2 regions of the Niabella hirudinis genome follow, and region 2 is predicted to be linked to the other one. Evidence: riboswitches for the same ligand, from Rfam matches in the RefSeq annotation. Region 2 holds a riboswitch; the other holds the start of a gene.
The links. A riboswitch is a leader RNA that binds a small molecule or an ion and turns the genes downstream of it on or off. The one in region 2 is predicted to bind S-adenosylmethionine.
Positions count from the first base shown of each region.

Region 1: it holds a riboswitch for S-adenosylmethionine, as region 2 does, so the genes downstream of both, GGU45_RS16255 (O-acetylhomoserine aminocarboxypropyltransferase/cysteine synthase family protein) here and GGU45_RS07620 (SusC/RagA family TonB-linked outer membrane protein) in region 2, are expected to answer to the same signal.

Region 1 covers NZ_JBPEHJ010000009.1:16,372-25,066, forward strand. The annotation lists gene GGU45_RS16245 (homoserine dehydrogenase) at 1-57, opposite strand, end outside; gene GGU45_RS16250 (homoserine O-acetyltransferase family protein) at 63-1,103, opposite strand; gene GGU45_RS16255 (O-acetylhomoserine aminocarboxypropyltransferase/cysteine synthase family protein) at 1,157-2,470, opposite strand; SAM riboswitch class I at 2,778-2,885, opposite strand; gene pckA (phosphoenolpyruvate carboxykinase (ATP)) at 3,178-4,782, shown strand; gene GGU45_RS16265 (DUF6438 domain-containing protein) at 4,881-5,900, shown strand; gene GGU45_RS16270 (arylsulfatase) at 6,040-7,536, opposite strand; gene GGU45_RS16275 (sulfatase family protein) at 8,050-8,695, shown strand, end outside.
Region 2 covers NZ_JBPEHJ010000003.1:243,125-251,819, reverse strand. The annotation lists gene GGU45_RS07620 (SusC/RagA family TonB-linked outer membrane protein) at 1-1,933, opposite strand, end outside; SAM riboswitch class I at 2,237-2,340, opposite strand; gene GGU45_RS07615 (DUF3472 domain-containing protein) at 3,071-4,348, opposite strand; gene GGU45_RS07610 (GNAT family N-acetyltransferase) at 4,628-6,151, shown strand; gene GGU45_RS07605 (peptidylprolyl isomerase) at 6,287-8,425, shown strand.

The DNA of each region.
Region 1 (8,695 bases), on a different contig from region 2:
TTCGCCAACCACACCAAATCCAAATAACCCGATCACTAATTCTTTATGTTCGCCCATTGTTTTTATTTTATCGCCACGCCTTCGGCGTGCCGGGTTGTAAATCTTTTTATTGCTTCTGATATTTGTTCAAATTCCAATAGGAAGCCATCGTGCCCGTAATCGGAGCGGATCAGTTTTTCTATGCCCCCGGGAATATGTGCTGCAAGAAACTCCTGTTCTTCCGGGGGAAACAGCAGATCGCCTTCCAGCGCCAGTGCCAGGGTTTTGGCCCCAATTTGTTCCAGGGCTTTAATGGCGCCGCCCCTGCCGCGCCCGAGATTATGGCTGTCCATACTTTTACTTAACGCATAATAGCTGAAGGCGTTAAAGCGTGCGGCTAATTTGGTGCCCTGGTAGCGCTGATAACTTTCACTCCGGAAGGCTTCCAGCTGATCGTCTGAGTGTTCCGATTGTGTTTTATTATAAGCGGTAGCATTGCGATAGGATAGCAGGGCAATGCCCCTTGCTACTTCCATACCTTTTAGTCCCGCATCGGGACGCTTGTTTTGCCAGGTCTGATCTGCTTCTATGGCAAAACGTTGGGAGGCATTGAAGGCTTTACCCCAGGGGGAGTGAACTGCATTCGTAGCCAGGGGAATAATGTATTCAAAAAGGGCGGGATCCTGCACGGCCCATTCCAGCAGTTGCTGGCCGCCGGTGCTGCCGCCGATACCGATCTTTATTTTCCGGATGCCCAATTGCTTTTGTAATAACCGATAGGACCGGGCCATATCCCGGATGGTAAAAAAAGGAAAATCGTGATAATAGGGGGTGCCGGTAGCGGGGTTTACATCCAGAGGGCTGCTGCTGCCATAGCAGCTTCCGGGCATGTTTACACAGATGATAAAATCCCTTGCCGGATCAAAAACCCTTCCTTCCCCAATCATCTCGGGCCACCATTCATGCGGGTTGCTGTTGGCCGTTAATGCATGAAAGATCCATATTATATTGGTTTGCTCTTCATTCATGATACCATAGGTGGTATAGGCCAGCCGCAGGTTTTGGAAGATGGTGCCGCTCTCTAAAATAAAAGGATCCGGATGTATAAATAATTCTTGTTGCATTCTGTGTGAAAGACCTGTGAGGCTTTGCAAAACCCCACAAGTCTCTTTGTTTTTTACTTGTTAAAAACAGCGGCAAAAGCCTGTTCAAAATCTGCTTTAATATCATCAATATGTTCAATTCCCGGGCTGATGCGGATGAGGTTGTCCAGTACACCGGCGCTGGCCCTTTCGGCTTCGTTCAGTTGCTCGTGCGTAGTGGAAGCCGGGTGAATAGCCAGCGACTTGGTGTCGCCTACATTTGCCAGGTGACTTACCAGTTTCAGGCTGTTGATAAAGGTCTTCCCGTTTTCGAGTCCTCCCTTGATGCCGAACTGTAATACACCGCCAAATCCATTGGTCAGGTATTTTTTAGCCAGGGTATGGTAGGGGCTGCTTTCCAGGCCGGGATACCATACAAACTCCACTTTGTCGTGCTGCTCCAGCCATTGTGCCAGCGCCAGGGTATTGTCAACCGTGCGTTGTACCCGCAGTGAAAGTGTTTCCAGTCCCTGCAGTAGCAGGAAGGAATTGAAGGGGCTTAGGGCCGGTCCAAAATCGCGCAGCCCTTCTACGCGGGCGCGGATCGCAAAAGCAATATTGGGTAAGCCCAGCGGGTTTCCTTCGCCAAATATCTGCCAGAAGTTCAAGCCATGATAGCCTTCTGAAGGTTCGGAGAACTGGGGGAATTTTCCGTTGCCCCAGTTGTAGTTTCCTCCATCAACAATAATTCCGCCAATGCTGTTGCCATGTCCGCCGATCCACTTGGTAGCGGCTTCCACAACAATATTTGCACCGTGTTTGAGAGGCTGGAACAAGTATCCGCCGGCTCCAAATGTATTATCTACAATTAACGGCAGATCGTACTCTTTGGCCAGTGCTGCAAATTTTTCAAAGTCGGGAACGTTTAACCGCGGGTTGCCCAGCGTTTCTATATAAATGGCTTTTGTCTTTTCATCGATCAGGGGACGAAAGCTATCCACGTTGTCATCGGCAGCAAACCGCACATCAATTCCCAGTCTTTTGAACGATACTTTAAACTGGTTGAAGGTGCCACCGTACAGGAAGGGGGAAGTAACAAAGTTTTCACCGGCCTGCAGCAGGTTGGTGATGGTCAGGAACTGCGCTGCCTGCCCGGATGCAGTAGCAAGGGCCGCCACGCCGCCTTCCAGCGCGGCCACACGCTGCTCAAATACATCGGTGGTGGGGTTCATGATCCGCGTATAGATATTGCCAAACTCTTTCAGACCAAAAAGATTGGCTGCGTGATCGGCATCTTTGAAAACAAAGGAAGTGGTTTGGTAAATGGGTACGGCGCGGCTTCCGGTTGTGGGATCTGGCTGCTGGCCCGCATGAACCTGTAATGTGTCAAAATGTAATTGGTTGCTCATAATAAATCATGAATTTAATGAAGTGAAAAAAGATGTTGGAGTATGATATCAGGGCTGCAACAGCCCACGGGATATAAATGAAAGGGTATGCCTGCTAAGGCATACAACAACAGCTGCAACAACGCATTACTGGCGTAATGCCGGGAGCCTTGTATGTTGCGCTTTCATTCATGCAGACTACGAATTTAATAGAGTTTTCTTTCATATTCAAAAAAATTAAGAGGCAGCAAAATGCGGCGCATAAAAAAAGCCCACCGGATAAACCAGATGAGCTGTTCTATTAATATGTTTAATATACTACTGATCCGACTTATCTTCCTCCCGCATTGCGGGAGCTGGAATTGGCACCTTGTTATTTCACCAACAGGTTGCCAAGGCTTCATTGGGCCAAACCCTCTGCCTTTCTTGATAAGGTTTCCCGCTGCGGCGGGAAAAATAAAAAAGAACTGATCCTGTTCAAAACAGAACGGCGCAAAGGTAGGAAACTAAGGGGAAAGAAAAAAATGCTCCGGGAATCATTATTCTATTTGCAAGCAAAGAATCAATATTCGTAAACAATCGTTAGTTTTTTTCTTTTGTTTTGAAATGTATCTATTTTTTGACCTATTTTAATTTGATATTTTCTAATTTGACGTCTGTTTCTGATATTTTTTTTAGAATTTATCAAATGATATTTTTGTGGACTCAACAAAAGTTTAAAACACAATATGCTTACAAAGCCATTCGAAATTCCCGGGAAACAGTTGAAAGCTGCCGGACTGCAATTGACCAATCTCATCCATTACCAGCTGACACCTGATGAACTGGTTACCGGTACACTTATGAAACGCCAGGGCCGGCTGAACGATACAGGAGCGATGGTGATCCATACCGGTAAATTCACCGGCCGCTCACCCCGGGATAAATTTATTGTAAAAGACGAGCAGACGGCAGCAACGATCGATTGGGGAGGCTTTAATAACCCTATTGAAGAAAAATATTTCGACCGGATTCTTGAAGATGTACGCGCCTATTTAAATGAGCGCAGGGAGTTGTGGGTAAGAGACTCCTACGCCTGCGCGGCGGAGGAATACCGCCTCAATATCCGTATTGTAAATGAACTGCCCTGGATGAACCTGTTTGCCCATCATCTTTTTTTACGTCCGTCAGAAGCGGAGCTGGAATGTTTTGAACCGGAGTGGCATATTCTTTCTGCACCGGGGCTGGAGCTGGACCCGGTGCGCTGTGGTACCCGGCAGGGCAATGCTACAGTGGTCAGCTTTAAACATAAGATGATCCTGATTACCGGCAGCAGCTACACCGGTGAAATTAAAAAGGGGATCTTTTCTGTTTTGAATTATCTCCTGCCACAGAACCGGGATGTGCTCAGCATGCACTGTTCCGCTAATATGGGCCCGGGCGGGGACACTGCCTTGTTTTTCGGTTTGAGCGGAACGGGTAAAACAACCCTGAGTACGGATCCGGACCGCCGGCTGATTGGCGATGATGAACATGGCTGGGACGATAAACAGGTCTTTAATTTTGAAGGCGGCTGCTACGCAAAATGCATTCATCTTTCCGAAGAAAAGGAGCCCGGGATCTATCATGCCGTAAGGAACGGCGCGCTTGTAGAAAATGTTACGTTCCTGCCGGGAACGGACCATATTAATTTTGACGATGCATCGGTTACCGAAAATACACGGGTGGGCTACCCCACCTACTTTTTAGAAAATAGGGTTCCGGAAGAAACAGGGGGTGTGCCCAGGAATATTTTCTTCCTTACCTGCGATGCTTATGGTGTGCTGCCGCCCGTTGCCCGCCTTACCAAAGAACAGGCTTTGTATTATTTTGTCAGTGGCTATACGGCAAAGGTTGCCGGAACGGAAACGGGGATTACAGAGCCGAAAGCCACGTTCAGCGCCTGTTTTGGGGCGCCCTTCATCCCTCTGCACCCCGGCCGCTACGCCTCCATGCTGGGCAGCCGGATTGCGAAACACGGCGTAAAAGTGTGGATGGTGAATACCGGCTGGACGGGTGGCGCATACGGCACAGGTACCCGGATGAAGCTGACCGACTCCAGGGCTATGATCCGGGCAGCACTCAATGGCAGTCTGGATAAAGTGGAATGTCACAAAGACCCCGTTTTTGGATTGATGATCCCGGATAGTTGCCCTGGTGTGGATCCGAAGATCCTGAACCCCCGTAATACCTGGGCACAACCAGAAGCCTATGACCGGCAGGCAAAGGACCTGGCCGGAAGGTTTGCCGAAAATTTTAAAAACTATCAGGACCTGGTGGCAGCAGAGATCAGTGCTGCCGGACCGGCGGTTTGAAATATTGTTTTTGTTTGTTTTATGAAAGGGCTGCCACTTGTGGTAGCCTTTTTTATGGAAACATGACAGAACGGGGGTCTTAGAAAAAAGAAATGGCTATGAGATGGCTCCCTTTGTTATTGCTGATGGGTATGGTGCTTGAGGCGGCTGGTTCCGGCGGTAAAGATGCGCGATCTGAGATCGATCGCATTGCAACCGTTGCGGCAGTGGATAGTTTTTTACAGCGGCATATACCTTCGTATGAAGGGTTTCATGCAGCACCTCCTTTTTTCAGGGTGTTGCCCCGTAAGGCCGATATCTATCGGTATTTTACGGACAGCCTTTCGCTATCGCTGTTTTCAAAGTCGGATCTGGATCAAAACGGTAAAACAGATCTGCTGATCAATGGCTCGTTTAACAACCGTCCGGCAGCGTTGCTCGTACTGGATAAAGGGACGGGGCGTTTTGAGCATCGGTTCTTTACTTCCTATTCATCGGGAGATCAGCAGATGGTTTTTATGCGGTTTAAGCAGCAGGGGAGGCAGCCTTTGCTGGATTATTATCTGTTTGATACAGACCGGTTGTTTGACAGCATCGGTTACCGGAAATTCAGAGACGAATTCAAAACCGGTTTTTTAACTCACCGGCAACTCCTGTGTAAGCAGGGCTTTATTGTAGAAGCAGATCGGCATGGAAATCCTGTATTCAGCATGAAGGTATTGGAGATAGACAGGGCGGGTATTTTTAAGGAATACGCTCATTATAAGATACGTGTTTTGAAAACGGGCAGGGCCATACTTCTTGCCGGAATTGGTTCTGAAAAGGTACTTGAAAAAAAACAGTACGGTATATATAGAGCACGTCTGAAAAGAAAGGATCTCCGGCGGTTAAAGCAACTGGTCTGCTATCTTGACCCATACCAGTTACAATGTCGTTACACCGTGAATGCAGCCGATGTTCCCTATGTAACGGTGGTGTTTACGGATCGGGAAGAAAGGGAAAAGCAAATTCTTGACCGGGGATTAATGGGTACCGTGGGCCTGAGCTCTCTATATCGGTATATTGATGCACTTGTAGGAAAGCAGAAGTGGAAGAAAGGAGATTCGGCGCTTTTGGATGCCCGATGGAGCTACCTGTAACAGGATAAAGGGGGGCGGGATCTGCGTATAGGTACAGAAAAGTCAGCAGTAATCAGCGGGGAAAACCGCCGCGTCCCTGCGCCGTTGCGAGAAATAAACAAACATTGGAGATTCAGCGTTTCTGTAGCAAAAATAGAAATCACTGTTTCTGCGCCTCCGCGGCTTTTTCAAATTTTGGATCAATAAACTCCCATTCCTTAATATGCGGGTGCTGATGCTCCTTTACAGCAATGGCCTCCATCTGCCGGATGAGGTCCGGATACTGCGCCGCAATATTGTGCATTTCCCGGGGATCGGTTTCCAGGTTGTACAGCTGCCATGGGGCGTTCCTGTTTTTTTGCACGCCGGTGCGGATCCCCTTCCATGATCCGATCCGTACAGCAACCTGTCCGCCCTTTTCGGGATATTCAAAATAAAGATAGGCATGCTGTTGCTGGTGACCCTTGCCCAGCAACCCGGGCAACAGCGAAATACCGCTCATTCCTTGTGTCAGTGGCTGCCCGGTCAGCTCTGCAAACGTAGGCATCATATCATATTGGACAGACAGCAGCGTATTGGTTTTACCGGCAGGAATTTTTCCCGGCCAGCGTGCAATAAAAGGCTCCCGGAAGCCGCCTTCGTAAATGTCCATTTTTAAACCCCGTAGTCCCTGTACGCTGTTGAAGAAAGCCGCATCCACACCGCCATTAAAAGTGGCTCCGTTATCGCTGGAGAAAAGGATGATCGTATTTTGATCCAGCCCCAGTTTTTTGATCTCCTTCATGATCAGGCCTACCTGGTCATCGAGGCAGGTGATCATACCGGCATAGGTCGACAGCGGATATTTAGCCGCAGCATATCCCTGTTGCCCGTAGTAGGGTTTTTCATCAAACTGCCCCTTGTACATCTTGATGTACCTTTCGGGAACCTGCAGTGACACATGCGGAATGGTATAAGGCAGGTACAGAAAAAAAGATTGCTTCCGGTGTTTACGGATAAAGCCGAGCGCTTTTTCCGTCATCTTGTCAATCGAATATACATTGCCCTTAAAATAGTCAAAATCCTGGTCCGTGGCGGTTTGCGGGTTGAGCTGCCGGTGCACCCAGATGTTAGGGTTGTTAAGCGTGTCCCATGTCTTGTTTTCCCAAAGATGTGTTGGGTAATAATTGTGCGCCTGCTTCTGATCCAGGTAGCCATAAAAGTAGTCGAACCCCTGCGATAGCGGGTGGCCGGTAGTGTTTACAGATCCCAGGCCCCATTTGCCAATGGCGGCTGTTGCATAGCCGGCATTTTTAAAAAGATGCCCGAGCGTAAATGTTCCTTCCGGCAGCGGCATCTGGCCGCCTTCAAGACTGTCCGGGAATCCGCCCAGTTCATAGTTGCCCCTTATATAAGAATGCCCCCCGTTTTTGCCGGTAAGCAACATGCAACGTGCCGGGGCGCAAACGGGGGTGCCGGAATAGTGCTGCGTGAACCGCATACCCTCCGCTGCCATCCGGTCAAGGTTGGGAGTCCTGATCTTTTGCTGTCCATAGCAGCCCAGTTCTCCGTATCCCAGGTCATCGGCATAAATGTAGATAACGTTGGGCCGCGATTGCGCATGAGTGTTATAAAGGAAGATGCCGAGACCAACTGCAAGCAGGAAGATTTTTTTCATAATGACCTTTTCTTTAGTACGGCTCCTGATGCCGGGAGGGACTTGTGGCTATTTCAGGTGTCCTGCAGCAAACGTACAGAAAAAATCCCGGTTTTGGTTTTGCCATAAGGGCAAGGGAGTATAACATGTTTACAAACTTCTTTTGGGATCAGCTTCAACCGCAAGGTGCGCAGGGAATTCGCGAGGTTCGCGAGGTTGTTTAACAGTAGCGACTTTTGAATACAGCCTCTTTTCGAATTCTTTACATCCTTAGCGTTAAAAAAAGAGTACAAAAAATGTTATACACTTTATGGCAAGGAGGTACTTCATTATTGTGCAATCGAATGCGCAAAAACCAGGGCAGATTTCCTGTCATGCTTGTTTAAAATCTATCTTCGCCGGAACAGTCTTTGACTATATTTGTTTGCCTGTAGCTATCAGCAGATAAGCGCTGCGCCAGGTATTTTTTAATGAGCGGATGACAGCCGGGTAATAGGAACCGGACAGGGGTCTGCATAAACGGTTTTTTTGAATATGAAACGGATCATTTTTTGTATTGCATTGATGTTGGGAATACAGTCGGGATACGCCCAGTCCTCAGTCCGCCCCAATGTATTGATTATTTATACCGATGACCTGGGGTACGGAGACTTAAGCTGCAACGGGGCAAAGGCTATTGCTACGCCGAACGTTGACCGGCTGGCGCAAAACGGGATCAATTTTTCCAATGCGCATACAACGGCTTCTACCTGTACGCCTTCCCGGTACTCCCTGCTTTCGGGGCGTTATGCCTGGCGCAAGAAAGGAACCAATATCCTGCCGGGAGACGCCAACCTGGTGATTCCTACCGATATTACGACCCTGCCAAAAGTATTTCAGCAAGCTGGATATCAAACGGGCGTAGTAGGCAAATGGCATTTGGGCCTGGGCAATCAATCGCCCGTGAACTGGAATCAGGAAGTATCGCCCGGCCCGCGGGAAGTAGGATTCGACTACTCCTTCATCTTCCCGGCAACGGCCGACAGGGTGCCCACCATTTTTATGGAAAACCAACAGGCGCTGGGTTTGGAAGAAAGAGATCCGATATTGGTGGATTATCATAAAGCCTTTCCCGGGGAGCTAACAGGGAAGGCGCATCCCGAATTACTGAAGCAGCCCAACGATCCCCGGCAAGGTCATG
Region 2 (8,695 bases):
TTTTGATATCCAATGCTTCGGTTAATACCAGGCTGGCATTTACAGAGGGGTAGAAATAGGAAAGATTCTGTTCCGGTAATGTTGATGACCAGTCATTACGCGCCGTAAGGTTTATAAAAGCGAAATTTTTATACCCCAGTTGCGCCGAAGCAAAGGCGCTATATGTTTTCAGCTTCGAATAATAGTTGGAAGAAACCAGCGGATCCCTGGAGTTGGCCAGCGTATATACCGCCGGCACAGCCAAACGCGGCGCCTGCTGAATATTCTCCTCGTATACCCTGGTACGCAGGTTCCATCCGGCCAATGCATCCAGACTGAAATCGCTATTGATATTTTTATTGTAGCGCAACGTTGCCTCTGTATTGTTTTCGTTCACCGCAAAGGCATCTTCCCCGTAAGATCCGAATGGCGTACCACTGGTACCGTAGGCCACTTTTAATTTGCGCCGGTCATTATAATAATCGGTACCGGAGCGGAAGTTGGCACTTAACCCGTCAAGGATCGTATAATTAATATTCACATTTCCGATGATGCGGTTACGGCGCTGGCTTACGGTATTTTCATAAGCGATCCAATAGGGATTGCTGTAGTAGCTATTGTTCCAGTTGATGCCGTTACCATTGGCGTCTTTGTAATTCCTCAGTTGGTTCACGTCTACCTGCCGGCCAAACCAGGTAAACTGCAGCATGGTGCTGGTGGCTCTTTTACCACCTGCTCCCGGCAGATTGGGTGCATCGTTTACTACGTAATTGGCATTCACGCCTACCTTTAATTTAGGTGTTACATTGTAATTGGCATTAAAGGAAACATTGTCTTTTTTAGCCTCGCTGTTGGGCACCACACCCCGTTGCTTCTCGTTGTTATAAGAGATGCGGTAATCGTAATTATCCCCGGCATTGGCCAATGCAATTCCATTGCTGTACGTAAGCCCCGTCCGGAAATAGTCCCGCACATTATTGGGATGGGCTACAAAGGGCACGGGCTGACCGTTGGAATAAAACTGCGGAATCAACCGGCCATCCAGCTTCGGGCCCCAGCTTTCATCAACGCCATCATTGGTGCCACCACCCTTACCGTCTACATAACTAAACTTGCCTTCAGATCCCTGTCCGAAAACATTCTGGTATTCCGGCAGGATCAGTAATTTGGCAATATTTACATTGGAGTTGAGGGTTACGCCCAGCCCCTTTTTACTCCTTCCGTTTTTCGTTTTGATCAGCACTACTCCCTGTGCAGCCCGCGAGCCATAAAGTGCCGCCGCATTGGGCCCCTTCAGTACGCTGATCGTTTCAATATCCTCCGGGTTAAGGTCTGCAATAGCATTGCGAAAATCCCGTGATCCTCCGGCACCCAGCTGTGAGTTGTCCACAGGTACTCCATCCACCACAAAAAGGGGCTGGTTATTTCCGGCGATGGAGGTTTCACCCCGTATTACGATCCGCGAGGATCCCATGTCGCCCTGCGTATTGGTAATCCGCACCCCGGCAATCTTTCCCGCCATTGCATTTACGATATTGGTTTCGCGGGCTTCGGAAATATCTTTTGCTTTTAATTCCTGAGTGGCATATCCCAGGGATTTTTTGGACTTGGAAACACCCAGCGCCGTTACCACTACTTCGTCAAGCGCCGTATTTGAACTTTGCAATTGTACCAGCAGGCTCCCTTTAATGGTATCAGTATTTACCTGGCGGTTAGCGTATCCTACGTAGGAAAAGAGCAGGATCGCATGCGGTTTGGCCTCAATGGAAAACGTTCCCTGTTCGCCGGTGAGTGTGCGCCGGTTGGTTCCGGAAACTTCCACTGTTACCCCGGCCAGCGGTGCGCCCGATTGGAGCTCCTTTACAGTGCCTGTGATCGTTACCGACTGTGCAGCCCCCAGCAAGGGAAAAAGAACGAGCGCTGCATAAATAAGTCTTTTTAGAAATTGGTTCATCGTTACGTTATGTTTTAGAAATATTTGGATGGTTGCGGCCGAAGCATAAAAATCCCTTTCGGCTCCAGGCCGTTATTTTGAAACTATAATGAAAGGAGTTAAGATCAGCAGCAACAACACGCCATCATTATGGCTGTGGATTGCAGTGCTTGTATGTTACGACAGTTCATCTGCCGGCAATTGGGAGACGCATGGCCATACCCCGACGATTGCATTTTTGTGTTCATGTTCAAAAATTGCCGTTTAAAAAATTAGTTATGGAAAGAAAATCGTGGATAAAGACAATGCAGAAACATTGACGACCACTTATCTTTCCGCCTTCTGGCGGATGGATGTAGCACCAGTCCCTTTAAAGGCGGTTGCTAAGACGTCCCAGGGCCATCTCCCTCAGTCTTTCTTGATAAGTTGTCCGTTAAGACAGGGCAAAGGTAATTGCTAAAAGATTATTAACAAAATAAATTTCTACAAAACAGGTAGACTATTATTGAAAAGCAGAATGTTCGTTTATTCCTGCAGCATCGCTGCAGATAAGCGCGGATCTTTTTTATGGATAAAAGATCTGCCCGCTCCTATTGTGCAATGTTCCATAACCCTGGTAAGTGGCATAAAAAAGGGCTGTCTCAAAAGTCGCTTTACAGCATCATGTCGTTCTGAAGATGTCATCCCGGGGCCGAAGATGTCATCCCGGGCTTGACCCGGGATCTATTCTTGTTTCAGGGTCTATTGAACGACAATATGCATAGATGCTGAAATAATCCCGAGCCTTCGCATAGGCGTCAGGTCAATTTTTGCCCTGGGAGCTGCAGCGCAGCGCTGATCCTGTTAGTAAACGACAATACGGATAATAAAGGTGCAGCGCACCGGTAATCATTGCGGTTTGTACAAGCCGTGCACAGAAAATTACCGCCGCGCTGCGGCTACGGGAGGTTTTGAGCGCTCATCGTTATAAGGGTCAACGGCGCGCTGCGCCTGTTTGCCATTAAAAGATGCGATCTTTTTGGCGTGAAAGGCTTACCCCTACTACATTTCATGGCAACATGATCTGTTCTTAACCTGACGCGCATGCGATGGCTATCGGGACGGCATGACAAAACAGCGACTTTTGATACAGCCTTCTGATAAAAAGATAAGATCCGCCTATGGCAATGCATTCAGATCCACCTGGGGCGCCTTGCCGGTAGGCCGGCGCTCTATCATGGTATCATAGGGAACATAATCATTGAAGAAGCCACAGTTTCTTAAGTAGAACTGTTGCCCCTTTACACCGCCAGCATAATCTTTGCGATAGCCCACGCGCGCTGTGTTATCGGCAGTAAAGCGTGCTTTGGTGAGCTCATGCCAGTTGCCCTTTGTATCCCGTACCCACTGGTTTCCAAAAAACACTTTCCGTTCAATATCTCCCTGGTCAGGACTAAAATTTTCCAGGAAGGAGTGGGGGCGCTTCAGGTAGGTAGCCAGTTTGGGCCGCCGGAAGCTGGCCACCAGTAACCAGGTGTTCTTTGCCCCATCATAAAAATAAGCCGTATAAATGGTATGGCTATCGCCATCCGGCACTACATGCAGCAAGAACTTATAAGTAGTAGCGGCCTTCCAGTTGTACCGCAGAATGCTTTGACCACCGGATCCCTCATTGCCAAACTCACCGTTATAAACGCCTTCGCCTTTTTTCAGCATTTTGATCTTCTGCTCCTCCGGAATTTTTTTGGGATCATCTGTCTGGTAGGGGCTCCAAACAGAAAACAGGATCCTGCGTTCGGTTGCGGAGTTCACCTGCATTCCAAAATAGCCCTCTCCAAAGCCGTTTGCCATAAAATAAGATCCGATCACATCGTTACCTTCCGGCACGGTTACTTCATTATAAAACCACTCGGCATCCACATCTTTGGGTAGCTGGTAACCCATGTGTACAGAAGGTCCTCTTCTTCCCCAATGAAAAAAGCTGCCATCGTTGTTCTTTGTATAACTGGCTTTATCAGTAAGGGCAGTTCCCTCCAGCTTTATAGCCGTAACATCCGGAAAACAGCAGCCTTCTTTCTTTAATCCCTTTACTACAATGGGCACATAGCCACTGTCTTTTATATTCCATTCGCCCATATAAAAGGAACTGGCATCTCCCTTTAGGATTATTTTCCGGGTTTGCTTAAACAGCGATACGGCAATTTCGGGGTTGCCGGTAACCGCGCCGGTTTCCAACCACAATTTAAGGGTGCCGGGCTGTGTTACCCGTATATAAGCCGTAAAACCATCACCGGCTTTTGTCCAGTTGGACACCCCGTTATTGCGAACCCTCACTCCATCCCCGGTCCTTTCCAGAGCCCAGGCGTTGCCTCCCATAGGAACGGTTATGGTTTGGGCATTGATAACAGAAGCAAAAAGCAGCAATCCTGCAAACAATCCTTTTATGGAACGGTTCATAAAGCGTAATTTTTCGTGTGTATGCGAATATATTGTGAAACCCGGTGATTCGGCTGCACAACCGATTGCATTCATGAAGCCACGAATGCACGAATAAAATGATTATTTTGTTCGTAAAACGGTGAAATAGCGTCGGCGGCGCATGGAATTCGTGTTTATTTTCTTTGGGTGAGGGATACAATAGCTAATTCAATTCGCGCATTTGCGGCGATCTTTTAGATTTATGCGTTGCCCTGATGCATACCGTATCAGGCAGATATTTATAGTAAATTTGTTGGTATGACAGACCCAATCAATATTGAAATAAAAACACTTGAAAAGGACCAGTACGAAGCCCTTAAAGAAACCCTGATTGCCTCCTACCCCAGCATGCCCGAAAGCTACTGGCAACGGGAACAGATCAACCGGCTCATCAACCTTTTTCCCGAAGGTCAGATCGTAATCTATATAAATGGAGCAATGGCCGCCTGTGCGCTTTCGATCATCGTGGATGAAAAAAAGGTGAACAACCGGCATAATTATAAAAGTATTACCGGCAATTATTCCTTTAACTCGCATGATCCGGAAGGCGAGATCTTATATGGTATTGATGTCTTTATCAAACCGCAGTTCCGTGGCATGCGCCTGGGGCGGCGCTTATATGACTATCGCAAGGAACTGGCGGAACGCCTGAACCTGAAAGGTATCGTATTTGGCGGGCGGATACCCGGATACCACAAATATGCCCGGGAAATGACTCCCAGCGAGTATATTCAGAAAGTAAAGCAAAAAGAGCTACACGATCCGGTCCTGGACTTTCAGCTTTCCAATGATTTTCACCCGGTGCGTATTATAAAAAACTACCTGCATGGCGATGTGCAGTCGAACGAATATGGTGTGCTCCTGAAATGGGATAATATTTACTACGAGGACCAGAGCGAACAGGCCTTTCCGCTAAAGCGGGTGGTGCGGCTGGGGCTCATACAATGGCAGATGCGGCTTTATAAGAACCTGGAGGAAATGATGACCCAGGTGGAATATTTTATAGATACGGTTTCCGGCTACCGGTGTGATTTTGCAGTGTTTCCCGAATTTTTTAACGCTCCGCTGATGGCAGCGTACAATCATCTTTCTGCTGCTGATGCGGTAAAAGAAGTATCAAAATATACCGCCGCTATACGGGACCGGTTTGCGGCGCTGGCTATCAGCTACAATATAAATATTGTTACCGGCAGTATGCCGGAGGTAGTGGACGGCCGCCTTTACAATGTGGGCTACCTCTGCCAACGCGATGGCTCCATAGATAAATATGAAAAAATCCACGTAACGCCGGATGAAGAGCGGGTATGGGGCATGGTGGGCGGCAACCAGGTAAAGACCTTTGATACGGATTGCGGCAAAGTGGGCATCCTGGTATGCTACGACTCCGAGTTTCCTGAGCTAAGCCGTCTGCTGGCAGATGACGGCATGGACATCCTTTTTGTACCTTTTCTTACTGATACACAAAACGCCTACTTCCGCGTACGGCATTGTGCACAGGCCCGTGCTATTGAAAATGAATGTTATGTGGCCATTGCCGGCAATGTGGGTAACCTGCCCCAGGTACAGAACATGGATATCCAGTACGCACAATCCATGATCCTGACCCCTTGCGACTTTTCCTTTCCATCCAATGGCATTGAGGCAGAAGCCACCCCTAATACAGAAATGGTGGTGATCGGCGATGTGGATATCGACCTCCTGCGGCACTTACACAGGTTCGGAAGTGTTAAAAACCTGGCAGACCGGCGAAAAGACGTATACGAAGTGGTCCGGAAAGGCTAAAAAGGCAGTTTATCCCTTTATTTTCCGTTTCCGGACGGCCGGTTCGCAGGCCGTTTACCGCCGTTTTTCCACAGTTTGTTAATATCTTTAAAAACGCTATTTTTGCCAACCTTTTAATTAACTATCTTATATAACATGTCAGTAATACAGAAGATCCAGGACAAGTATGGCAAGGTAATGGCCGTAATCATTGGGCTTGCGTTAGTCATATTTGTAGTGATGCTTGCTTTTGAGAACGGCGGCAGCCTTTTTACCGGAGACGTACGCACCATTGGAAAAGTGAATGGAGAAAAAGTTGAATTCCCCCAATTCAGCGCTTTAGTGGAACAGCAAACACAGCGGATGCAATCCCAGGGTATGAGCGGCGGTGAAGGCGCTGCACAACAGGCCAACGAAATGGCCTGGGGTCAGGAAGTATCCCGCATCCTGCTTTCGCAGGAATCTGGTAAGCTGGGGCTTGAAGTTGGTCGCAAAGAACTGAACGACCTGCTTTTTGGCGCCAACCCACCCCGGGAGCTGGCACAAGGTTTTACAGACCCCCAAACGGGAAAATTCAATGCCGCCGCGGCACAAAGCCAGATTGATCAAATCAGGACCAAGGGAACACCTGAACAAAAAACAGAGATCAACCTCTTCCTGGATCAGCTGGCCCTGCAGCGCAAGGCAGAAAAATACGATGCCCTGTTAACCACCAGCATCAATTTTCCCAAATGGATGATTGAAAAACAAAATGCCGATGATGCCCTGATGTCGAAGGTTTCTTTTGTAAGAGAGCCCTATACCAGCATTTCCGATTCGGCCGTTAAGATCTCCGATGGCGATATACAGGACTATATTAACAAACATAAGAGCGACTTCAAACAACAGGAGAGCCGCAGCATATCCTATGTTGCCTTTAATGCGCAGCCCAATGCCGCCGACAGCACTGCAGCCCGCCAGCGCCTGCTGGATCTGAAACCAGCTTTTGATAGCGCACATAATGTAAAAGACTTCCTGGTAAGCGAGGGCATCAATAATTATTATGATGGATTTATCAGCAGCAACCGCATCCAGGTACCCATGAAGGATTCCATCCTTAGAGTGGGAACCGGCAATATCTATGGCCCTTATGTAGACGCCAATAGTTATGCCCTGGCAAAAATTGTTGCTACTACCAGCATGCCCGATACGGTAAAAGTTCGGCATATCCTTATCGGGTTAGCCACCCAGGACCCCCAAACGGGTCAGCAGATTCCACTGAGAGACTCCACTACAGCGCGTAAACTGGCCGATAGCTTATTTACCGCAATACAGAATGGTTCCAATTTTGACACGCTTGTGGCAAAGTTTTCTACCGACCAGGGAAGCATACAAACCGGTGGTGTTTATGACAATGTGCCTTCGGGACAAATGATGCCTTCTTTCAATGATTATATTTTTACGCATCCTGCCGGCAGCAAGGGCATTGTAAAAACAGATTACGGATATCATATTATTGAAGTGCTGAGCACCAAAGGAAGTGCTACCGGTTATAAAATTGCTTATGTAACCAAGCCCATTGAAGCCAGCCAGGAAACGGATAATACGGCCAGCAATGCAGCCACGCATTTTGCAGCGCAGGCTACCAATCAAAAAACCTTTAACGCCGCAGCCGAAAAGCTGCAGGCAGAAAAAGGGATCCTGAAATCCATCGCTTCTGACATTCCGCCCACCGGCGCCATGATCCAGGGACTGGGCGCTTCCCGCGCTTTTGTAAAAAATGTTTACAAGGCAGAACTGGGTGATGTGGTACAGCCCGAAAGAGTAGGCGACTATTATGTTGTAGGACTGGTTACCGAAATTAACGGGGAAGGCACCATGAGCGTTGCAAAAGCGCGCATGATGGTAGAGCCGCTGCTCATCAATCAAAAAAAGGCAAAAATCATTACCGATAAGATAGGAAAGATCAGCACATTGGAAGCTGTGGCGGCTACACTGAAAAAGCAGGTTGAAACAGCTGACAGCATCCGCTTTAATGGTCAAAGCCCTTCTGCCATTGGTTTTGAGCCCAAAGTAATTGGAGCAGCCTTTAATAAAGCCAGCCTGCAAAAGGTGGTGCCTGAGGCCATAGCCGGGTCGCAAGGCGTTTATGTGGTACGCGTAGACAATCTGATGAGCACCCCCGCTCCGGTGCAAAATGTAACAGAAATCCGAAACATGCGTTACATGCAAGCCAAGCAGCAGGCCCAGTTTCAATCGATTCAGGCCCTGCGGGAAGCTGCCACGATCAAAGATTACAGGAGCAAGTTTTATTAATAGCAGAATTTAAGATAACGGGAGTTCGACATCAATGTACTGACTTTTAGCGTTTTTTTATAAAAATTCCACTGTTATCCAACAAAAAATTTAAAGGGGCGGCTGTTAAGTCGCCCCTTTTGGTAGTTTAATAGTTACCGCGCTAAAAATTACCATGAGCCATGGTACAAATTATTTCAGACAGCACCCCGCACAAATCCAAAATAATTTTCAGCTTGTTTGTAACGGTACTCAAACTGCATTGTTCAGCTATACCGGCACCGGAGCATT